2 linked regions of the Sinorhizobium meliloti genome follow. The protein of the gene in region 1 interacts with the protein of each later gene in a pairwise test. Links are inferred from orthologs where the notes say so. Each region holds a gene or a part of one and is shown on either strand. Other genes may lie near its edges. The genes, in order: JOH52_RS00240 and dnaA.

Region 1 (15,167 bases):
GCGGCTGCAGCCCGCCCAGAACCTCTTCGCGGATGTCGCTCGCGAGCTTCTGGATCTCATCCGCCACGGAGCGGCCGACGTCCGTCATGTGGATCTGCTTCGCACGCCGGTCGGAAAGCTCGACCCGGCGCTCGATGAATCCCTGCTTTTCCATGCCGTCGAGAAGCCGAACGATCGTCGGCGTCTCGATATCGAGCTCTTCGGCCAACTCGCGTTGATTGAGACCTTCTTTCCTGGCGAGCGCGAACAGCATCCGCGCACGCGGCAGCGTCAGGCCGCGCTCCTTCACCCGCGCGTCGAACACCGAGCGCAGTTTGCGGTTGACGGTCGCAAGTGCGTCGAACAGTTCACGATTGTCGTTTGGCTTCGGCATTTAGTATCTTTTCCATATTACTAGCATGCTAACTATCTGGACACTATTTAATCCGGCCATGGGCATTTTTCAAGATGCCGATCGAGGACGCGGGGATGCGAATCAGGTAGTTTTACCCATGGCCGCGGCGTCAACCAGCATCGCGTGAGAATGTATTTTTTTACAACTTCTCCCTTGTCCCCCTGTGGATCAGTCGAACAACGGGCAAAGGCGACAGGCCGGGTTGTATGGCACGCCACTGTTGCGTGCCTGCACTAGACGCGGCGCGCAACAGTCAGCAAACCGGGTGCCTCACGGGATCATAAGCGGAAACGGAAAACGATGAACGACGCAGCGCGAAAGCTCGCCCCTTTGGCCAAGGATCAGGCGGAACAGCATTATCGCGAGGCGCCGAACAATCTGGAAGCGGAGCAGGCCCTGCTCGGCGCCATTCTCGTCAATAACGACGCCTTCTATCGCGTCTCGGATTTCCTGAAACCCGTACACCTTTATGAGCCGTTGCATCGCAGGATCTTCGAGATCGCCGGCGAAATCATCCGCATGGGCAAGACTGCCAACCCGGTGACGGTCAAGACCTTCCTCAAGGCCGACGAGAAGGTCGGCGACCTGACGGTTGCACAATATCTCGCGCGCCTTGCCGCCGAAGCAGTGTCCATCATCAATGCGGAGGATTACGGCCGCGCGATCTACGACCTGGCGCTCCGCCGGTCGCTGATCACCATCGGTGAAGACATGGTGAACATCGCCTACGACGCACCGCTCGACATGCCGCCGCAGAGCCAGATCGAGGACGCCGAACGGCGGCTGTTCGAACTCGCCGAAACAGGGCGCTACGATGGCGGCTTCCAATCGTTCAATGACGCGGTAGCGCTCGCGATCGACATGGCCGGACAGGCGTTCGAGCGGGACGGTCATCTCTCCGGCATTTCCACCGGCATCCATTCCCTTGACGGGAAGATGGGCGGACTCCAGCGATCGGACCTGATCATCCTCGCCGGCCGTCCGGGCATGGGCAAGACCTCGCTCGCGACGAACATCGCCTACAACATCGCCGCCGCCTACGAGCCGGAAGTACAGCCCGACGGCTCCTTCAAGGCCAAGAACGGCGGCGTGGTCGGCTTCTATTCGCTCGAAATGTCGTCCGAACAGCTCGCCACCCGTATCATCTCCGAGCAGACCGAGGTCTCCTCCTCGAAGATCCGCCGCGGTGATATTTCGGAGGCGGATTTCGAGAAGCTCGTCGCCTGCTCCCAGATGATGCAGAAAGTGCCGCTTTATATCGACCAGACCGGCGGTATCTCGATCGCCCAGCTTGCCGCGCGCGCTCGCCGATTGAAGCGGCAGCGCGGCCTCGACGTGCTCGTGGTCGACTACATCCAGCTCATGACCGGTTCGAAGAAGTCCGGCGAAAATCGAGTACAGGAAATCACCGAGATCACCACCGGCCTCAAGGCGCTCGGCAAGGAGCTGAACGTGCCGATCATCGCGCTTTCGCAGCTCTCGCGCGCGGTGGAAAGCCGCGAGGACAAGCGGCCGCAGCTCTCCGACCTGCGTGAATCGGGCTCGATCGAACAGGACGCCGACGTCGTCCTCTTCGTGTTCCGCGAGGAATATTACGTGAAGAACATGGAACCGCGCGACGAATTCGATCCGAAATACGAAGAGTGGAAGATGCAGATGGAGAAGGTGAAGGGCACGGCCGACGTGATCATCGCCAAGCAGCGCCACGGACCGACCGGCACCGTCAAGCTCGCCTTCCAGTCGGAATTCACGCGCTTCTCGGATCTCGCCGATCCGTCGTTCACGCAGTACGAGCATTGACAGGCTGATTGCGGCCCCTCATCCCGCTGCCGCGACCTTCTCCCCGCAGGCGGGGAGAAGGGGCAAGCCGCATGCAAACAGGTCCCCTCGCCCCGCTTGCGGGGAGAGGGTTAGGGTGAGGGGCATTTTCTCAAGGCGCAGCGACGCCTCTCTACCCCACGAACACCCTCGCAACCGCCACGACAATCACGCCGGCCGCCACGGCCGCGAGCAGCGGCAGCCTCGTGGCGACAAGCGCTGTGGCGAGGGCCGCGAGCGTTTCGGCCGGCCCGGTGACCAACGCCGTCGGCGCGATGACGGCCATCAATACGGCCGGCGGGATCGCCTCCAGCGCCCGCTTCTGCTTCGGACCTATCGTCACGAAACGGATGAGGACAAGACCGCCGAGCCGGGTCAGCACCGTCGCAACGGCCATCGCGGCGATCGCAAGAAACGTGTGCGGATCGAGCGTCATGCGCGGGCTTCCTGACGTTCACCGGTGAAAAGCGCCGCAACGACGCCCGCCGCCGAACCGGCTGCGATGTACCAGACGCCGGGGAGGAACTGGCGTGCGAGGACCGCGGCCGCGGCGCTCGCAGCGAGAATCGCGCCGGTTTCACGTCCCTTCCAGAAGCCCATGACCAGGACGATGAAGACCGCGGGAAACGCAAAATCGAGACCGAGCGCTTTCGGGTCTCCGAGGAATGCGCCGGCGAGCGAGCCGGCAAGACCGGCAAGCACCCAGGCCAGATAGAACGGCACCGCAAGGCCCGCATACCAGGCAGGCGTGAGACGCGACTCACCTGCCCGGACCTCGGCCATGGCCCAGATCTCGTCGGCAAGGAGAAGCATCGCGGCATATCTCGCCGGCCCCGAGAAGGCCGGCATCTTCGTGCCGATCGATGCGCTCATCAGAAGATGACGGATATTGACGAGCAGCGCCGAAAATCCGAGAGCGGCCCAGGAGGCGGGATGAGTCCAGATGTCGAGCGCAACGAATTGCGAACCGCCGGCGAAGACCAGCGCGCTCATCATCACGACTTCGAGGCTCGACAGGCCCTTGGTCGCGGCAACGGCCCCGAAAACGAGCCCGATCGGCATCACCGCCACGATGAGCGGTGCCATCGCCCTGAAACCTCCCCAGAATTCCTCGACTGCCCGCGACTTCTTCACGCCTGGGATCTCCCGTACTTGCAACACTAACCTTCTGAAACTACGCGCTTCCGGACGGAAAACCGTCACACGCTTTTCCTGGAAGTGCCCAGGAAGTAACCAGGCAGAAGACCGCCGTCTTGAACGAAAGTGATCAGGCTGAGCGATAGGCACCCGGCGTGACGCCGGTTCGAGCCTTGAAATGGCGGCTGAAATGCGCCTGATCGGCGAAACCGCAGTGATAGGCGGTGTCCGCCGCAGACCAACCTCTGCGCAGGAGCGCCTTTGCTTCCCGCACCCGCTTGTCGGTGAGAAAAGCATGCGGGGTGATGTGGAATTCCTTTCGGAAGGCGCGGATCAGATGGGCGCGGCTGAGGCCCGCCAGCTTCGCAAGCTCCTCCAGCCCGATATCGTGCGTGTAGTTTTCAACAAGATAATCGCGTGCCCGGTGCACGGCTGAGCTCTCGCGCGTCTGCAGGGGGACGATGATAGCGTTGCCGTGGCGCTCGAAGAGCCTGGCCAGGAACCCGAACATGCTTTCGTCCGCTTCCAGGGTACCGACCTTGCCTTCCAATGCACGGTGCGCACGATGAAAGCCGAGCGCAAGCTCTCTATCGGTGAGAAGCAGCCGCGAGAAGGACGGCGTTCCCTTGAAGGAGCGGCCGGTCACATCCTCGAGTATCTCGACCAGCAGGTCCGTGGGTGGATAGACCATCCGGTAGCGGTAGCCTTCGTGACCCGGATGCCCGTCGTGGATTTCATCCGGATTGATGAGATAGAGATCTCCCGGGCCCGTCTGCGATCGTTCCCCCTTGATCGTGCTGATCTGGGAACCCGCTTCGATCGCACCTATGCTGAACGTGTCGTGCGCGTGCGGTGCGAATTCATGCGTGATGAAGGTCGCGCTCAGGCACTCCATGCCCTTGAAGCGCGGGTCGCGCCAGAAACGGGTCCGCTCGGCTCCCTCGAGCGGCATGGCCTCGATGGCCTTTTCCTGTGAGATCGTTTCCATCGGACGATCTTATCGGGCGAGGAGAGCCTCGTCTTGCATGAAAGTGCTTTCGGCCAGAGCATTGCGTCGGCCGTTTGCGGCGCGGGGCACTTGGATGTATTGCTGCCGATATCGCCCACGCAGAGTTTTCGGTATGCAAAGCCCCGAGTTTCTTTCCGCCTCCAGCAGGCTCACCGTCGACCTCACCGCGCTCGCCGACAATTGGCGGGCGATGAACGAGCGGTCCGGAAAAGCCCGCGCCGCCGCCGTTCTGAAGGCCGATGCCTACGGTCTCGGCGTCGTGCATGCCGCTCCGGCTCTCTATGCCGCCGGCGCGCGCGATTTCTTCGTGGCCAGTGTCGAAGAAGGGGCCGATCTTCGCCCGCTTGTTCCGGATGGGCGAATCTACATTCTCGCGGGAATGTGGCCCGGCAACGAGGAGCTCTTCTTCGAGAACGATCTCGTGCCGATCATCAACTCGGAAGAGCAGCTGGCGGTCTTCATGGCAGCGCTTTCCGAACGGGGCGACCACCCCTGCGTTCTCCACGTCGACACGGGCATGAACCGGCTCGGCCTGTCGCCTGAGGAGGCGCTTGCCCTCGCCCACGACCCTGCGCGGCCTGCGAGTTTCTCGCCGGTCCTCGTCATGAGCCATCTGGCCTGCGCCGACGATCCCGGACACCCGATGAACCGCTATCAGCTTCAGCGTTTCCGCGAGGTGACCGCCGCCTTCGAGGGCGTGCCGGCGAGCCTTGCAAATTCCGGCGGCGTGTTCCTCGGTGCGGACTACCACTTCGACCTCACCCGGCCCGGCATCGCGGTCTATGGCGGCGAGGCGGTAAATGGCGCGGTCAATCCGATGAAAGCGGTCGTCACCGCCGAAGCGCGCATCGTGCAGGTCAGGACGGTTCCATCCGGCGGAACGGCAAGCTACGGCGCCTCGGTCCGCTTCGGCCGCGACAGCCGCATTGCGACGGTCGCGATCGGCTATGCCGACGGCTACCACCGTTCGGTTTCGGGCGGCGGCGTCACCCTCAGACAGGCGATGCCCTCGGGCGCCTTCGGTTTCCTGCATGGTATGAAGGTGCCGCATGTCGGTCGGGTGACGATGGATCTGAGCCTGTTCGATGTCACGGACCTGCCGGAAGCGGCCGTACGTGCCGGCGATTATATCGAGGTCTTCGGGCGCAATGTCGTCATCGACGACGTCGCGCGCGCCGGCGGTACCATCGGCTACGAGCTGCTGACGAGCCTCGGCCGGCGCTATCATCGGACCTATGTCGGAGGCGCTTGAACAAGGCGCAAAGGAATATCGTCCTTTCAAACAGGATTTCGCGGCATTATGTGACCGCCAAGAGTGATTCTCGGGCGGCGGCAATTCCGCCATCTGCCCGCAAACATCCGAAAGCCGACATCTATGGCGAAAGCCCGCACCCAGTTCGTCTGCCAGAATTGCGGCACAGTCCATTCCCGCTGGGTGGGCAAGTGCGACGGCTGCGGCGAGTGGAACACGATCATCGAGGATAATCCCACGGCGGGGATCGGCGGCGGTCCCATGCGCACGCCGAAGAAGGGGCGTCCCGTCGCACTTACGACGCTGTCCGGAGAGATCGAAGACGCGCCGCGCATCCAGACCGGCATTTCGGAACTCGATCGCGTGACCGGCGGCGGCTTCGTTCGCGGATCCGCACTGCTCGTCGGCGGAGATCCGGGCATCGGCAAGTCGACCGTGCTGATGCAGGCGGCCGCGGCGCTTGCACGCCGGAAGCACCGGGTGATCTATGTCTCGGGCGAAGAAGCGATCGCCCAGGTCCGCCTGCGTGCTCAGCGGCTCGGCGCCGCCGACAGCGACGTGCTCCTTGCCGCCGAGACGAATGTCGAAGATATTCTCGCGACGCTTTCCGAGGGCAAGCGCCCGGACCTCGTCATCATCGATTCCATCCAGACGCTTTGGAGCGACATCGTCGACTCCGCGCCCGGCACGGTGACGCAGGTGCGCACCGGTGTGCAGGCGATGATCCGCTTCGCCAAGCAGACGGGCACGGCGGTCGTGCTGGTCGGCCACGTGACAAAGGAGGGCCAGATCGCCGGCCCCCGCGTCGTCGAGCACATGGTCGACGCCGTCCTTTATTTCGAGGGCGACCGCGGCCATCATTACCGCATCCTCAGGACGGTGAAGAACCGTTTCGGACCGACCGACGAGATCGGCGTTTTCGAAATGTCCGACAAGGGCCTGCGCGAGGTCGCCAACCCGTCGGAGCTGTTTCTCGGCGAACGCAATGCGAAATCGCCGGGTGCAGCGGTTTTCGCCGGCATGGAAGGCACGCGCCCCGTGCTTGTCGAGGTACAGGCGCTGGTCGCGCCGACATCGCTCGGAACGCCGCGCCGCGCCGTGGTCGGCTGGGACTCGGCCCGCCTTTCGATGATCCTCGCCGTGCTGGAAGCCCATTGCGGCATTCGCCTCGGCCAGCACGACGTCTACCTCAATGTCGCGGGTGGCTATCGCATTTCCGAACCGGCGGCCGATCTCGCTGTGGCTTCCGCACTGGTTTCGTCGCTTGCCGGGCTTGCCCTGCCGCCCGATTGCGTCTATTTCGGCGAAGTCAGCTTGTCGGGTGCAGTCCGGCCGGTTGCGCATACCGCCCAACGTCTCAAGGAAGCCGAGAAACTCGGTTTCTCCCAGGCAGTCCTGCCATCTGCATCGACCGAGTTGCCGAAGAACGGCAACGGCCGCTGGAGCGAGATGGAAAGCCTGCCGGATCTGGTGGCGCGTATCGCGGGATCGCGGCGTGCCCTGCAACAGACGAATGACGAGGACTGACGGAATAGCCGCGCCCTGGAGCATCAACGGGATGTGCCGCCTGGCGGTGGAGTCGGAGTAAGGACAACATGCCCATCACAATTCTCGACGGTATCGTTCTCGGCGTCGCGCTGTTTTCAGCCGTCCTCGCGATGGTTCGCGGCTTCTCGCGCGAGGTTCTGTCGGTGGCGAGCTGGGTCGGCGCAGCCGCCGCGGCCTATTTCCTCTATCCGCATCTTCTGCCCTACGCCAGCCAGTACACGACCAGCGGAACGGTCGCGATGATCGGCTCGGCGGCCGTGATCTTCCTGATTGCACTGATCATCATCTCCTTCATCACGATGCGGGTGGCCGACTTCATCATCGACAGCCGCATCGGCGCGCTCGACCGCACGCTCGGCTTCCTGTTCGGGGCCGCTCGCGGCATTCTGCTCGTCGTCGTCGCCATGCTGTTCTTCAACTGGCTCGTGGCGCCGCAGCAGCAGCCCGTCTGGGTGACCCACGCGAAGTCGAAACCGCTGCTCGACAATCTCGGCAATCAGTTGGTAGCGCTCCTGCCGGAAGAGGCCGACGCCACCATTCTCGACCGCTTGCGCGGCAAGGATACGACCGGCGAAGGCGAAAGCGAGACGCCGCCGGCTCAGACGGAACAGGCGCCCGGCGAGGAAGCACCGGCGACGAACGGCTGAGATCGACAGGAAAGTTTGCAATAAAGCCCGCTGTGCGGGCTTTATCCATTTGGAATGACGCTTGTCAGTGTTTTCGGGTAAGATCGCTTGAAGACTGGCGGCCCGATCACGATATGCGCACCGGCACGTAGCAAAGGCGAATTGCGATGACCGATCTCAGATCCAGCGAAATCCATGACGAACTCGACGGCGACACCCTCCATGAGGAGTGCGGCGTTTTCGGCATTCTCGGCCATCCGGACGCCGCCGCGCTGACGGCGCTCGGCCTGCACGCTCTCCAGCATCGAGGGCAGGAAGCCGCCGGTATCGTCACCTTCGACGGGCGGCAGTTCTATTCGGAGCGCCGGATGGGTCTCGTCGGCGACCACTATACCGATCCCACGACGCTCGCGAAGCTGCCCGGTTCGATGTCGATCGGCCATGTACGCTATTCCACCACCGGTGAGACGGTCCTGCGCAACGTCCAGCCGCTGTTTGCCGAGCTGCAGGAAGGCGGAATCGCAATCGCGCACAACGGCAACTTCACGAACGGCCTGACGCTGCGGCGCCAGATCATCGCAGACGGTGCCATCTGTCAGTCGACATCCGACACCGAAGTCGTGCTGCACCTGATCGCGCGGTCGAAACACGTCTCTTCCAGCGATCGCTTCGCCGACGCTATCGCCCAGGTCGAAGGCGGCTATTCGATGCTGGCTCTGACCCGCACCAAGCTGATCGCCGCCCGCGACCCGAACGGCATTCGCCCGCTCGTCATGGGCGAACTCGACGGCAAGCCGATCTTCTGCTCGGAGACCTGCGCGCTGGATATCATCGGCGCCAAATTCGTTCGCGATATCGAGAACGGTGAAATCGTCATCTGCGAAATTCAGCCGGACGGGTCGATCACCATCGATGCCCGCAAGCCGCAGAATCCGCTGCCGGAACGCCTTTGCCTTTTCGAGTACGTCTATTTCGCCCGGCCGGATTCGGTCGTCGGCGGCCGCAACGTCTACGTCGCCCGCAAGAACATGGGCAAGAACCTCGCCATCGAGGCCCCCGTCGAGGCGGATGTCGTGGTGCCCGTTCCGGACGGCGGTACGCCGGCTGCAATCGGCTATGCGCAGGAAAGCGGCATCCCCTTCGAGCTCGGCATCATCCGCAATCACTATGTCGGGCGGACCTTCATCGAGCCGACGCAGCAGATTCGCGCCTTCGGCGTCAAGCTCAAGCATTCTGCGAACCGGGCGATGATCGCCGGCAAGCGCGTCGTGCTCGTCGACGATTCCATCGTCCGCGGCACCACTTCGGTCAAGATCGTCCAGATGATGCGCGAGGCAGGCGCCCGCGAGGTGCATGTGCGCGTCGCGAGCCCGATGATCTTCCACCCGGATTTCTACGGCATCGACACGCCCGACCGTGACAAGCTGCTCGCCAACCAGCATGCCGACCTCGCCTCGATGTGTCGCTTCATCGGCGCCGATTCTCTCGAATTCCTCTCGATCGACGGGCTTTATCGTGCCGTCGGCGGCGAGAAGCGCGACCCGCAGGCGCCGCAGTTCACCGATCACTATTTCACCGGGGACTACCCGACCCGCCTTCTCGACCAGGGGGCAGCGAGCAACGTTCGCAAACTCTCGGTTCTCGCCAGCAACGGATAACGAACAACAACATGACGCCCAATCTGAAAGACCGGATCGCCGTCGTCACCGGCGCATCGCGCGGGATCGGCTACTTCACTGCTCTTGAACTCGCCAAGGCCGGCGCCCACGTCGTCGCCTGCGCCCGCACCCTCGGCGGTCTCGAAGAACTGGACGACGCGATCAAGGCTTTCGGCGGTTCGGCAACGCTCGTCCCCTTCGATCTCTCGGACATGGCCGCCATCGACAAGCTCGGCGGCGCCATAAACGAGCGCTGGGGCAAGCTCGACATCATGGTCGCCAATGCGGGCGTCCTCGGCACGATCTCGCCGATCGGCCATGTGGAAGCCAAGGTCTTCGAAAAGGTGATGGCGATCAATGTCACCGCGACCTGGCGCCTGATCCGGTCGCTCGAGCCGTTGCTCGTCCGTTCGGATGCCGGCCGCGCCCTCATCCTCTCCTCGAGCGCTGCGCACAAGTGCAAGCCCTTCTGGGGGCCCTACTCCGCCTCCAAGGCTGCGGTCGAGGCGCTGGCACGCACCTGGGCCTACGAGACACAGCGCCTGCCGCTGCGCATCCTCAGCGTCGATCCGGGCGCCACGCGCACCGCCATGCGGGCGCAGGCCGTGCCCGGCGAAGATCCGGAGACCCTGCCGCATCCCTCCGAGGTGGCTCAGGCGCTGTTGCCGCTGCTCGGCCGCGAGCAGACCGAGACGGGGAAGCTCTTCATCGTTCGGGAAAAGAAGATCGTCGACTACCGCATGCCGGAATAGGCTGGCGGCACCTCCCCCTCATCCGGCCTGCCGGCCACCTTCTCCCCGCAAGCGGGGCGAAGGGGACTCGCGGTGATGCACCGCTTCTCGGGCGCTCAAGAGGAAATGGCCATCCAGCAGCTTGTCCCTTCTCCCCGTCACAACGCTACGGCATGCACATATCTCTTGTTGTCCAGCCCTTCGCGGATTTACTCCGGAGTGGCGGCATCTGTATTTCCAGCAGTGGCGAGGCTTGCGGATGGGTCCTTGGGATCAAACCCGTATGCGCTAACATTGGCATTAGCGGTCACCCGCCCCTCATCCGCCTGCCGGCACCTTCTCCCCGCAGGCGGCAGGGCTGTCCGGGGAAAGTTCCGGGTGAATCGAAATGTCGCAGGCGCATGCCCCGTCAGACGGCGTTTTTCCGTCTATTTTCTGGTTGTCGAGACTCAGAAAAGGAGACGGAGCATGCGGTTCACCCCTAGCATTTTCGCCCAGCTGCTGAAAGCGATTGATCGCCGCAGCTTTCAGGCGATTGTGGGTCGTCATGCCGGGGATGCCTACGACAAGTGCTTTACCAGCTGGGATCATCTGGTGGCACTGATCTATGCCCAGTTGAGCGCCACGACCAGCCTGCGCGGGTTGGAGGCGAGCTTCAACGCCAACAGTCAGCATCATTACCATCTCGGCAGTGGCCGGCTGATGCGCTCGACGCTGTCGGACGCCAACCGCCGCCGCCCGGTCGCCGTCTTCGCCGAGACCTTCGCGCTTCTGGCCGGTCAGCTCGACCGGCAGACGCGCCGGGAGGGCACCAAGATGCTGCGGCTGATCGATTCGACCCCGATACCGCTGGGTAAGCTGTACGATTGGGCCAAGTCGAACGGCCGCATCCGCGGCATGAAGCTGCATGTCGTCTATGATCCCAAGGCCGATTGTCCAGGCATCCTCGACATCACCGACGCCAACGTCAACGACGCCCAGATCGGCCGCACGATCACCATCGAAAAGGGCGCAACCTATGTCTTCGACAAGGGCTACTGCCATTACGGCTGGTGGACGGCGATCGCCGAAGCCGGCGCCAGTTTCGTCACCCGGCCGAAGACCAACATGGGACTGGCTTTGGTCGCTGAACGCCCCGTTGAGCAACCTCAAGGCGATGGCTTCCTGGTCCTCGAAGACAGCCAGGTCAGCCTCGCCAGCAAGGGCGATTCCAAGCTGCCGATCGGCTTGCGCCGGGTAATCGTCAAGCGCCAGGACGGCGATACGATCACGCTTCTGACCAACGACCTCGAGCGCTCCGCCGTCGAGATCGGCCAGCTCTATAAGGATCGCTGGCAGATCGAGCTTCTGTTCCGCTGGATCAAACAGCACCTCAAGATCCGCAAGTTCCTCGGCAACAACGACAACGCCATCCGCCTGCAGATCTTCGCGGCGATGATCGCCTATGCACTGTTGCGCATCGCCGCCCGCCTCGCCCGCGTCCCTCTACCGATCCTGCGCTTCACCGACCTCGTCACCCAGTGCCTGTTCCAGCGCAAAAGCATCGCCGAAATCCACAAGCCGCCGCAGGTCAATCCAAGCCGACCAAAACCCCGGACCATCCCAAACCAAATGGTCTTCCGCTATGCATGAATTTTCCCCGGACAGCCCTGCGCAGGCGGGGAGAAGGGACAAGCGGCGCCAACTGAACCCCGCATTCACCGCCCGCCCGAGGGAGCGAGCGGGCGCGGCATATCCCTTCTCCCCGCCTGCGGGGAGAAGGTGGCGGCAGCCGGTTGAGGGGCAATCCCGACCGAGCGGGGTTGAGGCGGTTGGGTTCCCGAGGGATCCCATTCATGAGCAGTATCCGCCGCACCGGCGCGCAAGAGATATGTGCCTGCCGTAGCGTTCTGACGGGGAGAAGGTCGCGGCAGCGGGATGAGGGGCATTCGCCCTATTCGCTATCACCCGGCAAACCATCGTTCCCGTGACCGCCCGGCCAGTCGCCGTATTTGCGCTGCCAGGAACGGGCGCCGAAGGGCAGGCTCACCAGATAGGCCACCGCAGTCACGACCATCGTCTCCCAGGTATAGGTCATCAGCGTCGCAACGTAGAAGACGACGACCAGGATGACGGGAAGGACCAGATCCCGGCGGACGCGGTTCTCCGACTTGCCGGACCAGACAGGAAGACGGCTGACCATAAGGAAGGCGATCAGGACGGTATAGACCGACGCGATCAGCGCAAAGGTCCTTTCCGGCGCAAGACCGAGCAGGCCAAGATAGACGGGCAGCAGAACCAGCATCGCACCGGCCGGCGCCGGAACGCCGACGAAATATTCCGACTGCCAGGACGCCTTGACCTGGCGCTCCGCCATGACGTTGAAGCGCGCCAGCCTCAGACCGACGGCAATGGCGTAGATCAGGGCCGCAATCCAGCCGAGGGAACGCGCCTGATCGAGCAGAAACACGTAGAGGACGAGGGCGGGCGCGACCCCGAAATTGATGATGTCGGCAAGCGAGTCCATCTGGACCCCGAAACTCGAGGTCGCCTTTAGGAGACGCGCGATGCGCCCGTCGATGCCATCGAGGAAAGCGGCAAGGAGCACCATCGCAACCGCGAGCTCGAATCGATTCTCGAATGCCAGCCGGACGCCCGAGAGGCCGGCGCAGATCGCCAGGACCGTGATCATGTTCGGGACCATCAGCCGGAGCGGAATCTCCCGCAACCGGGGCCCCCGGGCCTTGTCGTGCGTGCCGGTGGCGCCCACGTGCTCAGCGGCTTCCGGGATTCCTGCGGATTGTTCGTGGCGGGGCTCTTCCATGACCTGTCCTCACGCGCGCCGGCTGATGACCGGGCCCTTCGCCGATCCGAATTCGGCGAGCACCGTCTCGCCGCCCGTGGCCGTCTGACCGACCGTTACGCGCGGTTCCGCACCGGCAGGCAGGAACACGTCGAGACGCGAGCCGAAGCGGATGAGGCCGAAACGCTCGCCCGCCTCGAGCGACGCGCTCTCGCGCGTCCAGCAGAGGATGCGGCGGGCGACGAGACCGGCGATCTGGACCACGCCGATCTGCCCGTGTTTCGTCTCGATGACGAGGCCGTTGCGCTCGTTTTCCTGGCTCGCCTTGTCCAGCTCGGCATTCACGAACTTGCCGGCACGGTAGGCGATTCGGCGTACCGTGCCGCCCATCGGCGCACGGTTCACGTGGCAGTTGAAGACATTCATGAAGACCGAAATGCGCAGCATCGGCTCCGAGCCGAGGCCCAGTTCCTCAGGCGGCATCACGGTGGCGACCGACGATACGGTGCCGTCCGCCGGGCTGATGACGAGATCGTCGTCGATCGGCGTCATGCGCTCCGGATCGCGGAAGAAATAGGCGCACCAGGCGGTCAGAACGAAGCCGATCCACATCAGCGGCTCCCAGAGGAAGCCAAGCGCCAGCGAAACGACAAAGAAAATCGCAATGAAGCGGTAGCCTTCCCTGTGGACCGGTACGAGCGTGTTGCGCACTGTGTCGATCAAACTCATGAACTCTACTCTCCATATTTGCTTTGCGACGTGAACTAGCGCGAATCAGACAGCCCGGCAATGTCGAAGACCCGGAGACAGAGGACTCGCGGCAACCTCGCTGTGGTCAGAGCGCCGGCATTCCCCGGTCGACGATGCCGAGATCGTCGCTCTCACGCACGCGCTTCAACTGTTCCTCGGCCTGCGTTGCCTCGCGCTGGCGGCTCCACATGGAAGCATAAAGTCCGCCGCGGTCGATAAGTTCGCCATGGGTGCCGCGTTCGGCGATCACGCCGTCCTTCAGGACGATGATCTCGTCGGCGTTGATGACCGTCGACAGGCGATGGGCGATGACGAGGGTGGTGCGATTGCGCGACACGATATCCAGCGCAGCCTGGATTTCCTGTTCCGTCTTCGTGTCCAGCGCCGAAGTCGCCTCGTCGAGGATCAGGATCGGCGGCGCCTTCAGGATGGTTCGCGCGATCGCGACGCGCTGTTTCTCGCCGCCCGAAAGCTTCAGCCCGCGCTCGCCCACCATGGCGCGGAAGCCTTCCGGCAGGTCGCGGATGAAATCGGCGATCTGCGCCGCCTCGGCGGCTGCCTCGACCTCCGCATCGCTCGCGGTCACCCGGCCGTAGCGGATGTTGTAGGCGATCGTATCGTTGAAGAGCACCGTGTCCTGCGGCACCATGCCGATTACGGAGCGGAGGCTCTTCTGGGTGACGTCACGCACGTCCTGACCGTCGATGGTGATCGATCCTTCCTGGACATCGTAAAAGCGGTAGAGCAGCCGCGACAATGTCGACTTGCCGGCTCCTGAGGGGCCGACGACTGCAACCGTCTTTCCGGCGGGCACCTCGAAGCTGATCCCTTTCAGGATCGGCCGTGCCGGATCGTAGGCGAATTGGACGTTCTTGAAGGCGATTGCGCCTCGCTCGATCTTGAGCTCCTTCGCATTCGGCCGGTCGACGACCTCCGCCCGAACATCGAGCAGATCGAACATATGTTCGATATCGGTAAGGCCCTGGCGGATTTCGCGATAGACGAAACCGATGAAGTTCAGCGGGATCGCGAGCTGGATCAGCATCGCGTTGATGAACACGAAATCGCCGATCGTCTGCTCGCCGCGCTGCACGGCGAGCGCCGATATCGTCATCATCACCGCCGTGCCGGCACCGAAAATCAGCGCCTGGCCGAAGTTCAGCCAGCCGAGCGACGTCCAGACCTGCGTCGCGGCCCGCTCGTAGCGCTCCATCGACTTGTCGAAGCGCTTCGCCTCCATCTCCTCGTTGCCGAAATATTTGACGGTCTCGAAGTTGAGCAGCGAATCGATCGCCTTGGTGTTCGCATCGGTGTCGCTGTCGTTCATCGAGCGCCGAATGGCGATGCGCCAGTCGCTCGCACGTACCGTGAACCAGATGTAGAGCCATACCGTGACAGCGGTCACCAGGAGATAGGTGAAGCCGTAGCCCCACCAGAAGATCACCGCCGTCAGCAGGAACTC
Region 2 (15,293 bases), 900 kb from region 1 along the record:
GCCGGCGGCTCCTCGCTCAAGGATCACATTCAGGCGGACGGCAGTCTCGGCTATTTCCAGCACAGCTTCTCCGTCTATGACAGGGAAGGCGAGGCTTGCCGCACGCCCGGCTGCCACGGTACGGTCGCCCGCATAGTACAGGCGGGACGTTCGACTTTTTACTGTCCGCACTGCCAGAAATAGGGCGGCATGGCACATTCCGCTCTTCAATCTTCCGACAACGCGTGAAGGAGATGGGGAATGAGTTACGAGACGTTGCTGGTCGAAACGCAGGGCCGCGTGGGCCTGATCACGCTCAACCGTCCGCAGGCGCTCAATGCGCTGAATGCGGTGCTGATGCGCGAGCTCGATGCCGCGCTGAAGGCCTTCGACGCCGACAGGGCCGTCGGCGCCATCGTCCTTGCCGGCTCCGAGAAGGCCTTTGCCGCCGGCGCCGACATCAAGGAGATGCAGGGGCTCGATTTCGTCGACGGTTACCTCGCCGATTTCCTTGGCGGCTGGGAGCATGTCGCGAACGCCCGCAAACCGATGATCGCCGCCGTATCCGGTTTCGCGCTCGGCGGTGGCTGCGAGCTCGCCATGATGTGCGACTTCATCATCGCCTCCGAAACGGCGAAGTTCGGCCAGCCGGAGATTACGCTTGGCGTCATTCCCGGCATGGGTGGATCGCAGCGCCTGACCCGCGCAGTCGGCAAGGCGAAGGCCATGGACCTCATTCTCACCGGCCGCATGATGGACGCGGCGGAGGCGGAGCGCTCCGGGCTGGTTTCGCGCGTGGTGGCTCCGGACAGGCTCCTGGAGGAGGCGCTCGGCGCCGCGGAGAAGATCGCGTCATTCTCGCTGCCGGCGGCGATGATAGCCAAGGAGGCCGTCAACCGCTCTCTGGAACTGACGCTCGCCGAGGGCCTGCGCTTCGAGCGGCGGCTCTTCCAGTCGCTTTTCGCAACGGAGGACCAGAAAGAGGGCATGGCCGCCTTCGTCGCCAAGCGCAAAGCCGAATTCAAACACAGATGAGCCATGGACAGGACTCGGTTTTCTCAAATTGCGCGTTGACGTGCGGGCGGTTTCCCTTTATACGCCGCCCTCAGTTTGGAACGCCCTCGTTCGAGGCTTTCCGATAATACTCCCGAATTGCTTGTATGACAGGTCGCAGTGACCCGGCACGGCGAGGCGGAGTCCATGTCAGTTTTCGAAGAGAGGCATCAATGGCCAATACAACTTCGGCGAAAAAGGCGACCCGCAAGATCGCACGCCGTACCGCAGTGAACAAGGCCCGTCGTTCGCGCATCCGCAGCTTCGTCCGCAAGGTCGAAGAGGCGATCGCTTCCGGCGATCAGGCACTCGCAGCCGCCGCCCTGAAGGCGGCACAGCCGGAGCTGATGCGCGCCGCCACGAAGGGCGTAATGCATTCCAACACGGCATCGCGTAAGGTCTCGCGACTGGCGCAGCGCGTGAAGAGCCTTTCGGCCTAACCCGGCTAAGAAAAAAGCTGTTGATGAAGTGCCCGGCGTTTTCGCCGGGCTTTTCCGATTCGTGCCGCCGCCAACGGCCTGCGCGATTGACCTTGCCACGCTCGTGTCAATCCCGTGACAAAAAAATTCTAAGCTTTTCAATAGCTTATGAGAGGTTGCGGCAAAAATGTGGTCTGGCGGGGCGGGCGGATTGAGTCCGAAGTGAGTCAAGCCATTTTTTATTTTTTTTCTTTTTCGCCAGCTAAGCAAGAACGCAAAAAACAAAACCCTTGATTCAACAGGGATTCTCGCCGGACTCGGGGAGCGGGATGCAAAACCCGGCACGAGAGTCAACTGTCGACGCTTACGGGCGGGTAAAAAACGCGATTGATCTTGCCGGGCGATCCTGCCTAAATGCCTTCCACAGGGGACACAGATTACATCTGTACGAGGAAGTTTAAGGGTCATTCCAATCGGGGTGACTTTGGGCTTTCCGTCGCCTGTGGCGGGGTTAATTCCACGTCGATCAATCAAACAAGTCGAGACGATAAAACCGGGCGAGCCTTCGCACCGGAGCGAGGACGTTTCGTCTTGTGGTTGCCGGCAGGGCTTAGCCTTGTGAATGCGTTGGAGCAGGAAGAAGGAGGCTCGGGCTGTCCGCTACGTACGAGGGTGCGGTCAGCCGGCAACGAGGAAAAACGGTTCCGGTCGGCTTGAAAAGAGCCGTGCAGAATCGGTAAGGCGAAGTGCGAGGGGACATTTGCTTGAGGCGAAGGCAAGCGAATGAGCGCAGCGTGCCGTGGCGGGATATGAGGAGCCCGGTTCGGTGCGTATCAGAGCGTCCGGCTGACGCGGCATGGCTTTCGAGCGGCCGTGGCGGGCGGGCATAAAAGATGAGGCCGCCAGAAATGACGGCATCGGAATAATGAAATTGGAAGGCGGCAAGATGCGGATGAATTTGGCGACGGCACCTGGAGGTTTTCAGGCCGGAAGCAATCAGTCTCAGGCGGCGGGGGAAAAACACGACATGCGGCATGACGCACTGTTTGAGCGGGTAAGTGCGCGCTTGAAAGCCCAGGTCGGTCCGGATGTCTTCGCAAGTTGGTTTGGACGCCTCAAGCTCCATTCAGTGTCGAAAAGCGTCGTGCGCCTCTCGGTCCCGACGACTTTTCTGAAGTCCTGGATCAATAATCGCTATCTCGATCTGATCACCACGCTCGTCCAGCAGGAGGACAGCGAGATACTGAAGGTGGAGATCCTCGTGCGCACCGCGACCCGCGGTCATCGCCCGACGGCTCCTGAAGAGAGCGTTGCCGCGGCTGCCGAAGCGGCGGTCGTCCCTCCCTCCCGCCGTTCGGCGGCCCCCACCGTGGCAATTGCCGCCGCTGCGGTTGCGGCAGCTCCGGCGAGACCCGTCCAGGCGCCGCTTTTCGGCTCGCCGCTCGATCAGCGCTACGGTTTCGATAGTTTCGTAGAGGGCTCGTCGAACCGGGTCGCGCTCGCGGCAGCGCGTACGATTGCCGAGGCCGGCGCCGGCGCCGTGCGCTTCAATCCGCTTTTCATCCATTCGAGCGTTGGTCTCGGCAAGACGCATCTTCTGCAGGCGATCGCTCTCGCGGCCCTCCAGAGTGCGCGCGCGCCACGCGTCGTCTATCTGACGGCCGAATATTTCATGTGGCGTTTCGCAACGGCGATCCGCGACAATGACGCGCTGTCGCTGAAGGAATCGCTTCGCAACATCGACCTTCTCATTATCGACGACATGCAGTTCCTGCAGGGCAAGTCGATCCAGCACGAGTTCTGCCATCTGTTGAACATGCTGCTCGACTCCGCCAAGCAGGTGGTCGTCGCCGCGGACCGTGCACCCTGGGAGCTGGAATCGCTCGACAGCCGTGTTCGCTCGCGCCTGCAAGGCGGCGTGGCGATCGAGATGGAAGGGCCGGACTACGAGATGCGCCTGGAAATGCTGAAGCGTCGTCTCGAAGCGGCGCGCCAGGACGATGCCTCGCTCGAGATTCCGCTCGAGATACTGAGCCATGTCGCCCGCAACGTGACAGCCAGCGGCCGCGAACTCGAGGGCGCCTTCAATCAGCTTCTCTTCCGCCGCTCCTTCGAGCCGCAGCTTTCGATCGAGCGGGTCGACGAACTGCTCGGCCATCTCGTCAATGCCGGGGAACCGCGCCGCGTCCGCATCGAAGATATCCAGCGCGTCGTCGCCAAGCATTACAATGTCTCGCGTCAGGAGCTGGTCTCCAACCGCCGCACCCGCGTCATCGTCAAGCCGCGCCAGATCGCCATGTATCTGTCGAAGACACTGACCCCGCGCTCCTTCCCCGAGATCGGCCGCCGCTTCGGCGGGCGCGACCACACGACCGTGCTCCATGCTGTGCGCAAGATCGAGGAACTGATTTCTGCCGACACCAAGCTCAGCCACGAGATCGAGCTTTTGAAGCGACTGATCAACGAATAGAGGCAGGAAAGCCCGACGTTACGAAAGCCCGGTCCGCCGGGCTTTTTTGTTGAGCGTTTTTTTCGCCCCGCTTGTCGGCTATCAATAGCGCCATTCGTCTTCAGACCAGAGCGGAGATTTTCAATGCTTTACGCCGTGCTTTGCTACAACGATGAAAGCGTCACCAGTGCCTGGAGCAAGGAGGAGGACGAGAGGGTCATGCGTGATCTGAGCGCCGTCCAACGCAAATATGTCGAAGCGGGCAAGCTGGGGCCCGTCGCGCGCCTGGTGCCGACGACGGCGGCGGCGACGCTGCGCCACAGCGCCGGCGAGACGATCGTCATGGACGGCCCCTTCGCCGAGACCAAGGAACAGTTGCTCGGCTTCTATCTGATCGATTGCGCCTCGCTGGATGAGGCGCTCGACTTCGCGCGCGATCTGAGTAACGCCAATCCGAGCACGGGCTCCTACGAGGTCCGGCCGCTCGCGCTTTATAAACCCGGTGAGCTGCCCTCATGACCGACACAGGCTGGATCGATCTTGCTCTTGTTTCCGCGCGGCCGCAGGCAATGGGTGCGCTGCTGCGTTACTTTCGCAATCTCGATCTGGCGGAGGAGGCGTTCCAGGAGGCCTGTATCCGTGCGCTGAAAAACTGGCCCCGCACCGGTCCGCCGCGCGATCCCGCCGCCTGGCTCATCTTCGTCGGCCGCAACAGCGGCATCGACAAGGTGCGGCGGCAGTCGCGCGAGACGGCACTGCCGCCGGAGGAACTGCTCTCCGATCTCGACGACCGGGAGAGTGAACTCGCCGATCGCCTCGACGGGGCGCATTACCGCGACGACATCCTGCGGCTGCTCTTCGTCTGCAGCAACCCGGCGCTTCCGGCAACCCAGCAGATCGCGCTTGCACTGCGCATCGTATCGGGGCTCTCCGTCAGGCAGATCGCCCGTGCCTTTCTCGTCAGCGAAGCGGCGATGGAGCAGCGCATCACCCGCGCCAAGGCCCGCGTCGCAGCCGCCGGCATCCCGTTCGAGACACCCGATGCCGTCGATCGCGCCGAGCGGCTCGCAGCGGTCGCGACGATGATCTACCTTGTCTTCAACGAGGGCTATTCGGCGATGAACGGCCCCGAGGGCGTCTCCGCCGATCTTTGCGACGAGGCGATCCGCCTGTCGCGGCTGCTGCTGCGGCTGTTTCCCGCCGAGCCGGAAATGATGGGGCTGACGGCGCTTCTGCTGCTCCAGCATTCGCGCGCCCGCGCGCGCTTCGATGCCAATGGTGCCGTCGTCCTGCTCGAAGATCAGGATCGGCGGCTCTGGAGCCGGCCGATGATCACCGAGGCGCTGGCGATGATCGACAAAGCAATGCGCCATCGCCGCCCCGGTCCCTACCAGATACAGGCAGCAATCGCGGCCCTGCATGCCCGCGCCGAACGTCCGGAGCAGACGGATTGGGAGGAGATCGACCTCCTCTACCAGGCGCTCGAGCGCCTGCAGCCCTCGCCGGTCGTCACGCTCAATCGCGCGGTCGCGGTCTCGAAACGCGAGGGACCGGAGGCCGCACTGGCGATGGTGGAGCCCCTTGGGGAGAGGCTTTCCGGCTATTTCTATTATCACGGCCTGCGCGGCGGCCTTTTGAAGCAGCTCGGCCGGGCATGCGAGGCGCGCACCGCCTTCGACCGGGCGATCGCACTGGCCACCAACGCGTCCGAAGCGGCCTATATCCGCATGCAGCTCGATCACCTCGCGGCCGAGCCGGCGACGGTCGCGGAAGAAGAAAAGCGATAAATTTTTTCTGGCCCCTGTCGGCAGGCGGCATCCTCCTTCGTCCTTGGAATGAACCAACATGGAGGATTTCGAAAATGACTGCAGCGACCGACACCAATTCCGGCGGCGAACGCGAACTGGTTCTGACACGGCTGATCGATGCCCCGCGCGAGAAGGTCTACCGGGCCTTCACGGAAGCCGAGCTTCTGAAGCAGTGGTTCGCTCCTCTGCCGTGGACGATCACGGAAGCGGAGCTCGACGTCAGGGCGGGCGGCACCAACCGCTTTGTCATGCGTTCGCCCGAGGGTGAACTCTATCCTAATCAGGGCGTCTATCTGGAAGTCGTGCCGAACGAGAAGATCGTCGTCACCGATGCCTTTACGGAAGCCTGGAAGCCGTCCGAGAAGCCGTTCATGACGGCGGTCATGACCTTCGAGAACGAGGGCGGCAAGACCCGCTATACGGCCCGCGCGCTCCATTGGAGCGTCGAGGACCGCGATGCCCATGAGAAGATGGGCTTCCACGAGGGCTGGGGCCAATGCGCCGATCAGCTTGCGACGCTCGTTGCGAAACTCTGAGAGGAGGACCGGGTCATGACCATTACCGAGAGCAGGAATGCGGCCGTTGCGGAGATCGAGGAGGTAATCGGGGACTGGGCGGAGGCGCTGCGCCGGAAGGATGCCGCCCGCGTCCTCGCCCACGGCACGGAAGATTGCCTCGTCTTTTCGCTGGCGCCCCCCCTCAAGGCTTCCGACGCAGATGCCGGCGGCCTTGAGCAGTGGTTTTCCACGTGGAAAGGGCCGCTCGGCTTCACCCTCGAGGAGCTCGACGTTTCGGTGAGCGGCGACGTCGCCTTCGCCACTGCGCTGACGCATCTTTCCGGCGAGAAGCACGATGGCCAGAAGGCGGCGCTCTGGTATCGCCTGACCTTGGGCCTGACACGCACCGACAGGGGATGGAAGATCGCCCATCAGCACGAATCCGTCCCCTTCTACATGGACGGAAGCTTCAAGGCGGCGATCGATCTCGATCCCCGGTCCGAGGTCGACTGGCAAGCGCCGTCGCGCCCGCCCATGCCCGGCGTCATCGCCTATCTCAACGTGGAGGATGCAGATGCGGCGGCGGCCTTCTATGTCCGCGCTTTCGGCGCCAAGGAGGAGGACCGCAAACATGCCCAGGATGGAAAGCGCCTCATCCACTGCCACCTGACGATCAATGGCGGCGCATTGATGCTGAACGATCCTTTCCCGGAATTCGGCCATCCCTGGAAGCCGCCGGAGGGCTTCGTGCTGCACCTCGTCGTCGACGACGCTGATTTCTGGTGGAATCGGGCGGTGGAGGCCGGCGCAGAGGTGACGATGCCGCTGGAGATCGCATTCTGGGGCGACCATTACGGCCAGCTCCGGGATCCCTTTGGAGTTACCTGGGGGATCGTCGCACCGGTGAAGGAAGGCGGCTGAGCCGCTCGGCCCGCGATCAGCAGGCGAGGTCGGCCACCACGGCGTCGAGGATCAGCATTCCGGCGGGCGTGCAGCGCAGCCGAGAATTGCCGATCCGCTCGATGAAACCATGCTCGATCAGGAATTCTTCCCGGGCCGGATCCGGATCGCGGCCCGAGAGGGTCTGCCAGCGGGCGAGATCGACGCCTTCGCGCAGCCTCAACCCCATCAGCAAAAGCTCATCGGCCTGCGCCTCGAAATCGAGCAGTTCCCGCTCGACCAGGCCTTCGCCGCACTCTTCGACGCGTTGCAGCCATGCCTCCGGGTTGCGCTCGGTTGCGGTCGCGATCTTGCCTGATCCGATCGCCAGCCGCCCGTGGGCGCCGGGGCCGATGCCCGCATAGTCGCCGTAGCGCCAATAGGTGAGGTTGTGCCGGCTCTCGGCCCCCGGCCGGGCATGATTGGAGACCTCATAGGCCGGCATGCCGATATCAGCGGTGATCTCCTGCGTGGCCTCGTAGAGAACCGCCGACTGCTCGCCATCCGGAACGACGAGTTTCCCTGCCTTGTGCAGGCCGTAGAAGGGCGTCCCTTCCTCGATGGTAAGCTGGTAGAGCGACAGATGATCGACGGCGTAGGAAACCGCCTCCTTCAGCTCCCGCTCCCATTCCTCGACCGTCTGGTTCGGCCGCGCATAGATAAGGTCGAAGGACATGCGCGGAAAGATCTCGCGCGCGAGCCGTATCGCCTTCAGCGCATTCTCGACATCGTGCAGCCGTCCGAGAAATTTGAGGTCACGGTCGTTGAGAGCCTGTACGCCGAGCGAGACGCGGTTGACGCCGGCCGCCCGATAGCCGCGGAAGCGCGTCGCCTCGACGCTGGACGGGTTCGCCTCCATGGTGATCTCGATGCCATCAGGCACGTGCCACTGCCGGGCAATGCCGTCGAGGATCGCCTCCACCGTCCGAGGGTCCATCAGAGACGGGGTACCCCCGCCCATGAAAATGCTGGTGACGGTTCTCGGACCGGAAAGCGCGCGCACCGCGGCCATTTCCTTCAGGAATGCGGCGACGAAGCGAGGCTGATCCACCGGCTGATGGCGCACATGGCTATTGAAGTCGCAATAGGGGCATTTCGCCGCGCAGAAGGGCCAGTGCACATAGACCCCGAAACCGGGGTCCATGCCGTCACCGATCGCTGAAAGCGGGGCTATCTGCATTGTCTTCCTACTCAGGCGCCGAGACAGGTTTCGGCGAACAGCTTGAATGCGCGGGCGCGGTGCGACAGGGCCTCGGAATCGCCCGGCTTCCAGCCATGCTTCTCCTCCGCACTCATTTCGCCGAATGTGGTGTCGTAGCCCTTCGGTTGGAAGACCGGATCGTAGCCGAAGCCGCTGGTGCCGCGCGGCGGCCAGACGACATAACCCTCGACCTCGCCGCGAAAGAGCTCGACATGCCCGTCCGGCCAGGCAAGGCAGAGAACGGACACGAAGCGTGCGGTACGGCTTTCGGGCTTCACCGCACCCTTGGCGCGGAGCGCCTCTTCGACCTTCTCCATGGCCATCTGGAAGTCGCGGCTGCCGTCCTCACGTTCGGCCCAGTTGGCCGTGTAGACCCCGGGGGCGCCGCCGAGCGCGTCGACGGCAAGGCCGGAATCGTCCGAAAGCGCCGGCAGTCCCGAGGCCTTGGCCGAGGCGAGCGCCTTGATGGTCGCGTTCTCCTCGAAGGTCGTGCCGGTCTCATCCGGCTCGACGAAATTGAGATCGGCTGCCGATTTCGCTTCGAAGCCGAGCGGCCCGATGAGATCGCGGATCTCACGGATCTTGCCGGCATTATGGCTCGCGACGACGAGCGTCTTGTCGATCAGTCTGCGCATCTATTCCGTTCCGTTCAGATACTGCCGAAATCAATCCTTGGCCCAGAGGCCCGCTTCCGCGCATTCCAGGCTGTTGCCGGCCGGATCGCGGAAATAGAAGGAGCGGGCGCCGTTCGGCCAGCGGATATCCGCCTCGATCTCGACCCCGGCCGCCTCCAGTTTCGCCTTCCAGCCGTCGAGCGCCTCGGCGGCGACCCGGAAGCACATGTGCCCGTTGCCCTTCGTCCCGTGCGGAGGCACGGGAAGTGCGCCCGGTGCAGGCGGCTTCACCGTCTCCGCGGGGTTGAAGATCAGGAGCACGCCATCGCCGCAACGGAAGAAGACATGGCGGCTGCCGGCGCGGGTGATCCTTTCAAGGCCGAGGACCGTTCCGTAGAAGGCCTCGGCCTCGTCGAGATCGTCCGCGTAAAGCGCGGTCTCCAGAATGCCTTCGAATGTCGGCACCGGACCTGTTCCTCTCAAGTGATCCAGAGCACTTCCGGAAAAGCCGTGACGGTGTTCCGTCCGGAAGTGCGTATTGTCGAAGCGTTAGATCATCTCACTGCTTCAGTGAAGCAGAGAGCGGTCTAGAGCGGGATGAGGAAAAGTGCGCGCGCTTTTCCGCCCGCATCCCGCTTCTCAACTTCTTGGTTCCGATCACGTTCATGTTTTAGGTCGACCCGACCTAAAAACATCGTGATCTAGCCTGCTATCGCCTGCTTCTGCATTTCGACGAGTTCGGCAATGCCGTTCTTGGCGAGCAGCATCAGGCTTGCGAATTCTTCTTCGCTGAAGGGCTTGCCTTCCGCCGTTCCCTGGATCTCGACCAGGCCGCCGCTGCCCGTCATCACGAAATTGGCATCCGTCTCCGCAGCCGAGTCTTCCAGATAATCGAGGTCGATAACCGGCTGATTGGCGAAGATGCCGCAGGAAATGGCGGCCACATGATCTTTCAAGACCTTCTCCAGCTTGACCATGTTGCGCGCCTCCATCCACTTCAAACAGTCGTGGAGGGCGATCCAGGCGCCGGTGATCGACGCGGTGCGCGTGCCGCCGTCGGCCTGAATCACGTCGCAGTCGATCGAGATCTGACGTTCGCCGAGCGCCGGAAGATCGACGACGGCTCTGAGCGACCGCCCGATCAGCCTCTGGATCTCCTGCGTGCGGCCGCTCTGCTTGCCGGTCGCCGCCTCGCGCCTCATGCGCTCGCCGGTCGCCCGCGGCAGCATGCCATATTCCGCGGTGATCCAGCCTTTGCCGCCGTTGCGCAGCCAAGCCGGAACTTTTTCCTCCAGGCTCGCGGTGCACAGAACATGCGTGTCGCCGAAGCGTACCAGGCAGGATCCTTCCGCATGCTTGGAGAAACTGCGCTCGAACGAGACCTTGCGCATTTGGTCGGTTTTTCTACCGGATGGCCGCATCGTCAACTCCTGTCGATCCCGACTGCATGCTTCCTTGGGTCCTGTTCGGTTCAAGGACAAGAACATGCAGAATTCAAAGTGCTCCAGCGGCCTTTGCGCGTCTGAAGACGCGCGGCGCTTTCGTGAGCCTTCTAGATCATGGCGTAGGCAAAGGGAACCGCTTGATGTCGAAGCTTCGCAGTGATTTTTCCCTTTTGCCATTCCCCGCGCGGATCACTATATTCTTTCCGGACACAGAATACTGATCACGGAGTGACATGGTACTGCGCAACCCTGGAACGAAGGGGATCGCATCGGCGCTGGACGAGCGCTCCGGCGAGATCTTCCGCCGCATTGTCGAGAGCTATCTGGAAAGCGGGGAGCCGCTGGGCTCGCGCAATCTCTCGCGGCTGTTGCCGGTGTCGCTGTCGCCGGCCTCGGTTCGCAACGTGATGAGCGACCTCGAGGATCTGGGCCTGATCTATTCCCCCCATGTCAGCGCCGGCCGGCTTCCGACGCAGCTGGGCCTGCGCTTCTTCGTGGACGCCTTCATGCAGGTGGGCAATCTCTCGCCGGAGGAACGCGCCTCGATCGAAAGGCAGGTTCACCCGGGAAATCGGGACAGGTCGGTCGAAAACCTTCTTACCGAGGCGAGCCAGATGCTGTCCGGCATGTCGCGCGGCGCAGGTCTCGTAATCACCACCAAGAGCGATCCCGTCCTCAAGCATGTCGAGTTTATCCGGCTGGCGCCGACCAAGGCGCTGGCGGTGCTCGTCGGCGAGCACGATCAGGTGGAGAACCGCATCATCGAGCTGCCCGCCGGGATCACCAGCGCCCAGCTCACCGAAGCGGCGAACTTCGTCAACGCTCACCTTGCCGGTCAGACGATTCCCGAATTGCGGACGCAACTGGAAAAGGTCAAGGAGACGGTGCGCGGCGAGCTCGACGCGCTCTCGCAGGACCTGGTCGAGCGTGGGCTAGCGATCTGGTCCGGAAGCGAGGGCGACGGCCAGCCGGCGCGGCTGATCGTCAGGGGCCGCGCCAATCTGCTCGAAGGATTGGAAGGGACGGACGACATCGAGCGGCTGCGTATGCTCTTCGATGACCTCGAAAAGAAGGACAGCCTGATCGAGATCCTCAACCTCGCCGAGAGCGGCCCGGGCGTGCGCATCTTCATCGGTTCCGAAAACAAGCTGTTTTCGCTTTCCGGTTCCTCGCTGATCGTCGCTCCCTACCGCGACAGCGACGACCGCATCGTCGGCGCGGTCGGTGTCATCGGGCCGACCCGGCTCAACTATTCCCGCATCGTTCCCATGGTCGATTACACCGCCCAGCTCATGTCGCGGCTGTCGCGCTGAGCGAATCCTTTTGATCGATGAAGCAATCGACCCTTGATTTTTCGGGCCCAAACATCGATATCGGGCTTCAAATCCAGGCAACAGTACGTTCAAGCAAAGCGACTTCCGCTGGTTTGATGATGCCGAACACAGCAAAAGACAGAAATTCGGAGAACGTCATGACCGACGAAACGAACAAGAACGGACCCGAGGCCGCGGCGCCTGAAGAATTCGAAACAGCCGCTGAGCCGCAAGCTGCGGAAAAGCCGGAGGCGGATGCTTCCACGACCGCGCCGGATCCGCTTGAGCTTGCCAGGGCCGAGAGTGCGGAACTGCGCGACAAATATCTTCGCCTTGCTGCGGAGATGGACAATCTGCGCCGGCGCACCGAACGTGATGTGAAGGACGCGAAGTCCTATTCCGTCGCGGGCTTCGCGCGCGACATGCTGGCGGTCTCCGACAACCTGCGCCGCGCGCTGGATGCGATTCCGGCCGACGCCAGGGAGGCGGGCGATGCCGGCCTGAAAGCACTCATCGAGGGCGTGGAAATGACCGAGCGGTCGATGCTTGCGGCGCTCGAGCGTCACGGCGTGAAGCAGCTGGACCCCACCGGCCAGAAGTTCGATCCGAATTTCCACCAGGCCATGTTCGAGGTCCCGAACACCGAGGTTCCGAACAACACGGTCGTCCAGGTGGTCCAGGCAGGATACACGATCGGCGAGCGCGTCCTGCGCCCGGCGATGGTCGGCGTTGCCAAGGGCGGCCCGAAAGCAGCCACCTCTGAAAGCGAGACGCCTGCTGCTTAGAGCGGGATGAGGAAAGGTGTGTGCGGTTTTCCGCCCGCATCCCGCGTCTCAACTTCTTGGAATCGATCACGTTCATGTTTTTACAGCGCCGCGCGTCTTATCAGACGCGCAAAGGTCGCTGTAACACTTTGATCTGCTGCAATGTTTTTGTCCTTTAATCGGATACGATTAAAGGAAACATGCAGTAGGTCGACCCGACCTAAAAACATCGTGATCTGACGGCGCATGAATGCGATTTGCGAAGGGCCGCGCACTCTGCAAGGTGCACGGCCCTTCGGCGTTGTTCGAATTGCCGCATGCTCTTCCAACCGGCTCCGGTAGGCGGCAGGCAGAAGATATTCAGGCAGCGTGCGAGGTCGTGTCGTCGCTAAGCAGCGTGTAGATCGCGCTTGCCGAGTCGCTCGCTCGGATACGCGACACCATGTCATGGTCGCGCAGCACGCGCGCGATGCGCGAGAGCGCCTTCAGGTGGTCGGCGCCGGCACCTTCCGGTGCAAGCAGCAGAAAGACGAGGTCGACCGGCTGGTCGTCCAAGGCCTCGAAATCGACCGGCGCATCGAGCCGCGCAAAGATGCCGACGATCGACGGAAGATTGCTAAGCTTGCCGTGCGGGATGGCGATGCCGTTGCCCACACCGGTCGAGCCGAGTCGTTCTCGCTGCAGGATGACGTCGAAAATCTCCCGCTCCGGCAGACCGGTGAGCTTCGATGCTTTTGCCGCCAATTCCTGAAGGAGTTGCTTCTTCGAGTTGGCCCTCATGGCCGGGATGATCGCATTTTGATGCAGCAAGCCTGCCAATGCCATTCTTTTATCCTCGTTCGCCGGTTAGAGCCTGGCAATCTCATCACAAATGCGCCGTGATGGCTCTACCCATCTTTGTCTTGGCGGTTCGAATGCACAGAAAAGTCGAGCCTTTCCGCCGTCCCGCTGATCGGAAAGACGGGGGACGCCAGTCCGGCTGGCTTCCCCCATCCCCACTCATGCCTTGATATTGGCGGCGTCGATCCAGCCAATATTCCCATCGTTGCGCCGATAGACGATGTTCAGGTCATCCTTGCCGGGGCTGCGGAACATCAGCACCGGTTCATCCGTCATGTCCAAGGCCATAACGGCGTTGGCGACGGACATTGTTCTCAACTGTTTCGTAGTTTCGGCAACGATCGTCGGTGCATAATCGTCGGGAACTTCCTCGTCCTCGAAGGGCACCGAGTCCATCACTCGATAGGCCACCTCGGTGGAATTCTGCCCGTTGCCGTTGTGATGGTCCTTGAGCTTGCGTTTGTAGCGCCGGAGCCGCTTCTCGATGCGCTCCGAAGCCGCGTCGAAGGCTGACTGTGGTTCGTTCGCCTGGCCGTTTGCCTGCAATACCACGCCCGTATCGAGATGAAGCTTGCAGTCGGCGCTGAATCGCGACCCTGACTTTTCCACAGTGACCTGGCTCGAATATCCTCCGTCGAAATATTTGGTTACGGCCTGCTCGATCTGCTCGCCGATGCGGACGCGAAACGAATCGCCGATTTCCATATGTTTACCGGATACACGCACACTCATGGAGTTTCCTCTCTTGTTCGTGAATTGCGTGCCCAGTCTATTCCAAGCGCTCCCGTCATCCAAGCACTTCAGCGACCGGAGTCCTGAACGACCGAAATCGTGAGCGCGCGCTGCCTCGCGGAGTTCTATCTCAGGCAAGCGCGGCGGCCTCATATCCGCTGTACCGCGGAGAGTCAATTGCGCGTCGTGGAATTAAACGTTCATCAGGCCCCGGCGGTTCCGCCGGCCAGAGCCCAAAGCGCAACCCGGCTTACGCGCTTGCGGCCTGCCGGCAGCGCTCAGAATCCCGCGGCCTTGGCCAGCGCCCGCTTCTCGCGGCGGCGCTGGACGGAGGAGGGGATGCTCATCGCCTCGCGATATTTTGCGACGGTGCGTCTGGCGATATCGACGCCGGCCTGCTTGAGGACGTCGACGATGTCGTCGTCCGAGAGCACGGCATCGGCGCTTTCCTGATTGATCATCGTGCGGATGCGATGGCGCACGGACTCGGCCGAATGTGCATCGCCGTTTTCCGCCGAGCCGATCGAGACCGTGAAGAAATATTTCAATTCGAAGAGCCCGCGCGGGGTCAGCATGTATTTGTTGGAGGTGACCCGGCTCACCGTCGACTCGTGCATCTTGATCGCGTCCGCGACGATCCTGAGGTTCAGCGGGCGCAGGTGGCCGACGCCGTGGATGAGGAAGGCGTCCTGCTGCCGGACGATTTCGCTCGCCACCTTCATGATCGTCCTGGCGCGCTGATCGAGGCTGCGCGTCAGCCAGTTGGCATTCTGCAGGCACTCGTTGAGAAAGGCCTGTTCGCCGCTGTTCTTCCGGCTGGAGCGCGATATTTCTGTGAAATAGTCGTGGTTGACGAGAACCCGGGGCAGGGCATCCGGATTGAGCTCAACAAGCCAGCCGCCATCGGGTGCGGCGCGCACGACGACGTCGGGAATGATGGCCTCGAACACACCGGTTTCGAAGCTGGTGCCCGGTTTCGGATCGAGCTTGCGGATCTCGGCGAGCATATCGATCAGGTCTTCCTCGTCGACGCCGCAGATCTTCTTGAGGCTTGCGAAATCGCGCCGTGCCAGGAGCTCGAGATTGGCCACGAGCGCTTCCATCGCCGGGTCGAGACGATTGCGGGCGCGCAGCTGAATGGCAAGACATTCGCCAAGCGTGCGCGCGAAGACGCCCGGCGGATCGAACTGCTGAAGCATGTGCAGCACGCGCGCCACGTCCTCGCCTGCCGCGCCCAGCG

What was found.
Region 2: the proteins of JOH52_RS00240 (region 1) and dnaA interact in binary tests that used the Escherichia coli proteins (3 or more experiments, as listed by UniProt). The link is inferred for Sinorhizobium meliloti from one-to-one orthologs.

Annotation. Positions count from the first base shown.
Region 1 is NZ_JAGIOS010000001.1:47,925-63,091, forward strand. Bases 80-2,944 are described here. They hold JOH52_RS00240 (replicative DNA helicase), read left to right. Parts: upstream 80-694; coding sequence 695-2,194; downstream 2,195-2,944. Other genes in these bases: JOH52_RS00235 (MarR family winged helix-turn-helix transcriptional regulator), read right to left, coding at 80-373; JOH52_RS00245 (AzlD family protein), read right to left, coding at 2,346-2,648; JOH52_RS00250 (AzlC family ABC transporter permease), read right to left, coding at 2,645-2,944. In the rest of the region: more of JOH52_RS00235, read right to left, coding at 1-79; more of JOH52_RS00250, read right to left, coding at 2,945-3,298; JOH52_RS00255 (AraC family transcriptional regulator), read right to left, coding at 3,480-4,337; alr (alanine racemase), read left to right, coding at 4,471-5,610; DNA repair protein RadA, read left to right, coding at 5,734-7,137; JOH52_RS00270 (CvpA family protein), read left to right, coding at 7,206-7,805; purF (amidophosphoribosyltransferase), read left to right, coding at 7,952-9,442; JOH52_RS00280 (SDR family NAD(P)-dependent oxidoreductase), read left to right, coding at 9,454-10,194; JOH52_RS00285 (IS4-like element ISRm16 family transposase), read left to right, coding at 10,642-11,805; pssA (CDP-diacylglycerol--serine O-phosphatidyltransferase), read right to left, coding at 12,107-12,976; JOH52_RS00295 (phosphatidylserine decarboxylase), read right to left, coding at 12,986-13,684; JOH52_RS00300 (ABCB family ABC transporter ATP-binding protein/permease), read right to left, coding at 13,791-15,167. UniProt on the Escherichia coli protein: The main replicative DNA helicase, it participates in initiation and elongation during chromosome replication. Travels ahead of the DNA replisome, separating dsDNA into templates for DNA synthesis.
Region 2 is NZ_JAGIOS010000001.1:935,764-951,056, reverse strand. What follows is about bases 1,624-4,614. They hold dnaA (chromosomal replication initiator protein DnaA), read left to right. Parts: upstream 1,624-2,307; coding sequence 2,308-3,921; downstream 3,922-4,614. Other genes in these bases: JOH52_RS04530 (RNA polymerase sigma factor), read left to right, coding at 4,416-4,614; JOH52_RS04535 (YciI family protein), read left to right, coding at 4,045-4,419. In the rest of the region: mutM (bifunctional DNA-formamidopyrimidine glycosylase/DNA-(apurinic or apyrimidinic site) lyase), read left to right, coding at 1-183; JOH52_RS04550 (enoyl-CoA hydratase), read left to right, coding at 241-1,014; rpsT (30S ribosomal protein S20), read left to right, coding at 1,206-1,472; more of JOH52_RS04530, read left to right, coding at 4,615-5,687; JOH52_RS04525 (SRPBCC family protein), read left to right, coding at 5,762-6,244; JOH52_RS04520 (nuclear transport factor 2 family protein), read left to right, coding at 6,260-7,126; radical SAM family heme chaperone HemW, read right to left, coding at 7,143-8,324; rdgB (RdgB/HAM1 family non-canonical purine NTP pyrophosphatase), read right to left, coding at 8,336-8,980; JOH52_RS04505 (VOC family protein), read right to left, coding at 9,011-9,424; rph (ribonuclease PH), read right to left, coding at 9,661-10,380; heat-inducible transcriptional repressor HrcA, read left to right, coding at 10,638-11,717; nucleotide exchange factor GrpE, read left to right, coding at 11,876-12,502; PTS IIA-like nitrogen regulatory protein PtsN, read right to left, coding at 12,842-13,306; hpf (ribosome hibernation-promoting factor, HPF/YfiA family), read right to left, coding at 13,481-14,053; rpoN (RNA polymerase factor sigma-54), read right to left, coding at 14,332-15,293. UniProt on the Escherichia coli protein: Plays an essential in the initiation and regulation of chromosomal replication. Binds in an ATP-dependent fashion to the origin of replication (oriC) to initiate formation of the DNA replication initiation complex once per cell cycle.